Linked DNA regions of Anaerobacillus alkaliphilus. The protein of the gene in region 1 interacts with the protein of each later gene in a pairwise test. Links are inferred from orthologs where the notes say so. Each region holds a gene or a part of one and is shown in the gene's direction. Other genes may lie near its edges.

Region 1 (3,000 bases):
GAAATTGCTCAATCTGAAGCTATGACCGGTAAAACGATGGCAAACTATTGGCTTCATAATGGGTATATTAATATTGATAATGAAAAAATGTCGAAATCTCTTGGGAACTTTATTTTAGTTCATGACATTATTAAAAAATACGATCCTGAAATTATCCGGTTTTTTATGCTAATGGCGCACTATCGGAGTCCAATTAATTTTAACGATGAGCTATTAAGTAGTGCAAAGAATGGGTTAGAACGTTTAAAAACAGCTGTAAAAAATTTGGAATATCGTTTAGAAGAAACGGCTAATCTGGGTAATAATGAAACTGAATGGTTAACAAAAGTGGAAGCTGAAAAAGAGAATTTTATCCGTGAAATGGATGATGATTTTAATAGCGCTAATGCAATTGCAACATTATTTGATTTAGCGAAGCTTGCAAATGTCTATTTAAGAGAAGACCATTCTTCAACGGCTGTCCTAGAGCGCTTTTTAGCAGTATTTAATGAGTTAGCAGACGTACTTGGTTTAGCCTTATCATCTCCGAGTGAACTGCTTGATGAAGAGATTGATAAGTTAATTGAACAACGAAATGAAGCTAGAAAGAATAAAGACTTCGCGCTAGCTGATAAAATTCGTGATGAGCTAAAAGATTTAAATATTGTATTAGAAGATACACCACAAGGAGTTCGTTGGAAGAGGGTTTAGAAAATAATGATGAAATTAACTGAATCAACAATCGATTTGCAACAGTTAAATGCATTAGCTTTGGCGTATATGGGTGACTCCATTCTTGATACTTACGTACGCTATCGTCTAATTGCATCGGGGAAAGTTAGGCCACAACAACTTCATAAGAAAGCAACGAGTTATGTATCAGCAAAGGCGCAGGCAGAAGTAATCAACTGCCTGCTTGCCACTGATTTTTTATCAGAGGAAGAAGTTGCGGTTGTCATGAGAGGTAGAAATGCAAAGCCTGGCAATATTCGCAGAAGTACAGATTTACAAACATATCGATTAAGCACAGCGTTCGAGGCTTTAATTGGATATCTTTATTTACTTAATAGATACGAGAGGCTAGACGAAGTCATTGCGAGAACATTTGCTATCCTCGAAAAAGAAGAAGGGAGTGAAACAAATGAGTAGTGAATTTATTGTTGGTAAAAATCCAGTATTAGAAGCTTTACGCTCGGGTCATACGATTAATAAAATCTGGATTAGCGAAGGGACTCAAAAAGGACAAGTAAATCAAGTAATTGACCTAGCTAAGGAAAATGGCATTCAGTTTCAATTTGTTCCTAAGAAAAAGCTAGAGTCACTAGTTGATACGCAAAATCATCAAGGGATAGTTGCATCAGTAGCGGCGTATGAGTACGCAGAACTTGAGGATTTATTTATCAAAGCTCAAGAAAAAGGGGAAGAACCATTCTTCTTGTTGTTAGATGAAATTGAGGATCCACATAACCTCGGCTCTATACTTCGGACAGCCGATGCAGCTGGTGCTCACGGAGTAATAATTCCTAAACGTCGGGCGGTAGGTTTAACGGCTACTGTAGCTAAAGCATCTACAGGTGCAATTGAATATGTTCCTGTTGTAAGAGTAACAAATTTGGCTAGAACAATGGATGAACTTAAAAAACGTGGACTTTGGTTTGCCGGCACCGATGCCAAAGGAGATACAGATTTTAGACAAGCTAGTTTTGACTTGCCAATTGGGTTAGTTATTGGTAGTGAAGGAAAAGGAATGAGCCGTTTAATTAAAGAGAAATGTGATTTCTTACTCGGAATACCTATGCATGGGAAAGTAACTTCTCTTAATGCATCTGTTGCTGCTAGTCTTTTGATGTATGAGGTGCGTAGAAAGCGTAATCCAATAGGAACGAAGTGAGATGGCTGAGATACTTCTCGTTGATGGCTACAACATTATTGGGGATTGGCCAGAACTAAAAGAGTTAAAGAAAGATGATTTAGAGGGTGCCCGCGATCAATTAATAGAGAAAATGGCAGAGTATCAAGCTTTTAGCGGGATGAAAGTTTATATCATTTTTGATGCCCATATGGTTCCTGGCATAGGAAAGAAATATAAAAACTATCGATTAGAGATCATCTATACAAGAGAGAATGAAACCGCAGATGAACGGATTGAGAAGTTAGTAAAAAAGCTAAAACGTATTGATACACAGGTGTATGTTGCTACATCCGATTTTGTTGAACAGTCAGTTACATTTGGGTATGGTGCATTACGTAAGTCAGCGAGAGAACTCCGAGTAGAAATGGGTATTGTAAAAAAAGGGATCGACAAAGAAGTAAGAAAGTCGAAAAAACGCGAAAACACAACGAAAATTCCGATTTCTGACGAAATGGCAGAAATTTTTGAAAAATGGCGTCGAGGGGACATGTAAGCGGTTGACGAGCCTTAAAACTATACTATATAATATTTCTATATTTAGGTAATTGGTTTTGTTTAAAAAGGTTACAAGTATCGTACTACTAATAAATCTTTTATTTTTCGGTGGTAGTATTAGGGAATTTACATAACCCACTTTCGCTTAATAACTCCCTTTTTAAACGTATACAATTCATCGAAGGTCGGAGGGATGATGGTGAGCATAGAACTCAAGGAAATCACAAATGCTGACTTTGAACAAATGGAAGATGAGTACTTAGTAGACTATGTTCGCGAGGGAGATAGTGGTGCTTTAGAATACCTAATTAACAAGTATAAGAACTTCGTTAGGGCTAAAGCGAGATCGTACTTCTTAATTGGTGCTGACCATGAAGACATAGTGCAAGAAGGAATGATTGGGCTTTATAAGGCAATTCGCGATTTTAAAGGGGACAAGCTGTCTTCGTTTAAAGCATTTGCCGAGCTTTGTATTACAAGGCAAATCATTACTGCAATAAAGACAGCAACGAGACAAAAGCATATTCCTTTAAATTCCTATGTATCTTTGGATCGACCGATTTATGATGAAGAGAGTGATCGCACACTCCTTGACGTCATTTCCGGAACACGTG
Region 2 (2,939 bases), on another replicon or contig:
CTGCCCCCGCAACCAAAAATACATAAATCAAGCGCAGGAATGGATTATTCTTGCGCTTTTATTATTTTTGTTACTACTAGGTTTTTTAGATAAAATAAGATAAACTACTTATGATTGCCTTAGGAAGTGTTCTCCTAAGGTTTTTGAACATAATTAAATCTTTACATAGATAGGTGTGTCTTTGTGTTACGAGATGAATTTGATTTTATAAAGAAAATTAGACCTAAATATTCTTATCAATCTTCGTTAATACAAGGGATTGGTGATGATGCTGCAATTTATTGTAATGAACCTATGTTTGATGAGCTTATCTGTATGGATACAATGGTAGAAGGTGTTCATTTTACAAGACAAACAATGACTCCTTGGATGATTGGTTTTAAAGCTCTTGCAGTTAACATTAGTGATATTGCTGCAATGGGTGGAATCCCAACGTATTACTTAGTATCGATTGCCATACCAGAAGAATGGACGGAAGAGGAATTGACGCAAATATATGCTGGTATGTCTGATTTAGGCAGTAAGTATTCCATGGATTTAATTGGAGGAGACACGGTTTCTTCAAAAAAGGGCTTAATTATTACAGTCACAGTCCTTGGAAAAGTAGAGAAAGGAACTAGTCTTTTACGAAGCAATGCGAAACCAGGTGATCTTGTATTTGTTGTAGGGGACCTAGGAGCATCTGCTGCAGGTTTAGACTTATTATTAAGTACGGGCCTCAATCACCCATATACAGAATACGAAAAACATCTACTAAAAGCACATCAAGAGCCTATCCCTCAAGTAGAAGCAGGACGAATTTTAGCTTGTAGTGGTTTGAATATCTCGTTAAATGATATTAGTGATGGACTTGCAAGTGAAACAAATGAGCTAGCTGAGGCAAGCAGTGTTGATCTACATATTGAATTTGAAAAAGTCCCAAGAAATATATATTTAAATGCTTATCCAATTGAAAAACAAAAACAATGGTGTCTCTTTGGCGGTGAAGACTATCAATTGGTTGGGACAATGTCGGAAGCTGGGTTTAAACAATTAAGTCCAATCCTTAGTGAGAAAAATATAAAACTAACTGTAATTGGTGAAGTAACCGAAGGATCTGGTAACGTTTATTTATATGAAAATAAGCATAAAGAAAAGCTACTTAAAAAGGGCTTTAATCATTTTGATAAAGGTGAATAAAATGGATAACTTGAAAGTACATACATCGTCTCCTGAGCAAACCATGGAGTTGGCGGAGAGACTAGGACAATTCCTAGAAGCCGGCTCGGTGATCACGTTAGAAGGGGATTTAGGAGCAGGTAAAACACATTTTACAAAGGGCTTAGCCAAAGGTCTAGGTGTAAAAAGAAATGTTAATAGCCCTACTTTTACGATCATTAAAGAGTACCAAGGAAGAATGCCACTATATCATATGGATGTGTACCGAGTCTGTGAAGCAGATGAAGACTTAGGCTTTGATGAATACTTTTATGGTGAAGGCGTAACCGTGGTAGAATGGGCTAGTTTGATTAAAGAGCAATTACCGAAAGAACGCCTTGACATTGAGATTTACCATGCGGGTGATGATCGAAGAGAAATAGTTTTAAAACCACTAGGAGAACGGTATATCTTATTATGTAAGGAGTTACAAACAAAATGAAGGTACTTGCTATAGATACATCTACATTTGTCATGGGTGTTGCCCTACTAGATGAAGATAAGGTATTAGGTGAAGTGATTACCAACCTGAAAGAAAATCATTCAATTCGATTAATGCCTGCTGTGGAAAAGTTGATGAAGGATGCAGGAGTCCATCCGAAAGAATTACACAAGATCGTTGTAGCTCATGGACCGGGCTCTTATACAGGAGTAAGAATTGGAGTTACGACTGCAAAAACTCTAGCTTGGACATTAGGAATTCCTCTTATCGGAATTTCAAGTTTAGAGGCTTTAGCTCAAAATGGACGTTATTTTCATGGGGTTATCTCGCCTATCTTTGATGCCAGAAGAGGTCAAGTGTATACAGGACTCTACGGGAATAAAAATGGTCAGATACAGAACCTTAGGGAAGATCAAATTCTGTTACTTGAAGATTGGCTTACACAACTAAATAATGACTTTGAGAATATTCTTTTCTTAGGGAATGATGTCTCTCTGCATAGACAATTAATTATCGAGAAACTAGGGGGCAAAGCAACATTCGGATTAGTAAGTGATCATAACCCAAGACCTGCAGAACTAGCAAGGTTAGCTTTAAATATGGAATCTAAAGAGGATATACATACATTTACCCCTAATTATATTCGCTTAGCAGAAGCAGAGACAAACTGGTTAGCTAGTCAAAAAACTAAGGCCGAGCAAGGATAACTTTATGGAAGCTACTTATAAAATTCGTTATATGGTGAAAGAAGATATTGATGATGTGTTAGTAGTTGAAGAAAAGTCTTTTGCTACGCCATGGAGTCGTACAGCGTTTCTAAATGAAATTCTTCATAATCAATTTGCCCATTATCTAGTTATCGAGAATGAAGGTGAAATTATTGGTTATTGTGGAGTGTGGATCATTGTCGATGAAGCTCATATTACTAACATTGCTATTCATCCTAATTTTCGTGGCTTTAAGCTAGGAGAACAGTTGTTGGTTCATGCGATTGAATTAGCTCGAACATTAGGTGGTACGAAGATGACTTTGGAAGTTCGAGTATCAAACCATGTTGCCCAACGACTTTATAGTAAACTTGGCTTCAAGCCAGGAGGTATTAGAAAACAATATTATACAGATAATCAAGAGGATGCTCTTGTCATGTGGGTGGTCTTATAATGGAAAATAAATATATTTTAGCAATAGAAACAAGCTGTGATGAAACTGCAGCAGCTGTTATTAAAAATGGAAATGAGATCTTATCAAATGTTGTTGCCTCCCAAATCGAGAGTCATAAACGATTTGGTGGAGTCGTTCC

Evidence for each region.
Region 2: the proteins of rlmB (region 1) and tsaE interact in binary tests that used the Escherichia coli proteins (3 or more experiments, as listed by UniProt). The link is inferred for Anaerobacillus alkaliphilus from one-to-one orthologs.

Annotation. Positions count from the first base shown.
Region 1 is NZ_QOUX01000019.1:8,667-11,666, forward strand. What follows is about bases 54-2,995. They hold rlmB (23S rRNA (guanosine(2251)-2'-O)-methyltransferase RlmB), read left to right. Parts: upstream 54-1,120; coding sequence 1,121-1,870; downstream 1,871-2,995. Other genes in these bases: cysS (cysteine--tRNA ligase), read left to right, coding at 54-690; DS745_RS04410 (Mini-ribonuclease 3), read left to right, coding at 700-1,128; DS745_RS04420 (NYN domain-containing protein), read left to right, coding at 1,872-2,384; sigH (RNA polymerase sporulation sigma factor SigH), read left to right, coding at 2,586-2,995. Also shown: more of cysS, read left to right, coding at 1-53; more of sigH, read left to right, coding at 2,996-3,000. UniProt on the Escherichia coli protein: Specifically methylates the ribose of guanosine 2251 in 23S rRNA.
Region 2 is NZ_QOUX01000033.1:7,125-10,063, forward strand. The notes cover bases 29-2,909. They hold tsaE (tRNA (adenosine(37)-N6)-threonylcarbamoyltransferase complex ATPase subunit type 1 TsaE), read left to right. Parts: upstream 29-1,180; coding sequence 1,181-1,639; downstream 1,640-2,909. Other genes in these bases: thiL (thiamine-phosphate kinase), read left to right, coding at 184-1,179; tsaB (tRNA (adenosine(37)-N6)-threonylcarbamoyltransferase complex dimerization subunit type 1 TsaB), read left to right, coding at 1,636-2,346; rimI (ribosomal protein S18-alanine N-acetyltransferase), read left to right, coding at 2,351-2,800; tsaD (tRNA (adenosine(37)-N6)-threonylcarbamoyltransferase complex transferase subunit TsaD), read left to right, coding at 2,800-2,909. Also shown: more of tsaD, read left to right, coding at 2,910-2,939. UniProt on the Escherichia coli protein: Required for the formation of a threonylcarbamoyl group on adenosine at position 37 (t(6)A37) in tRNAs that read codons beginning with adenine.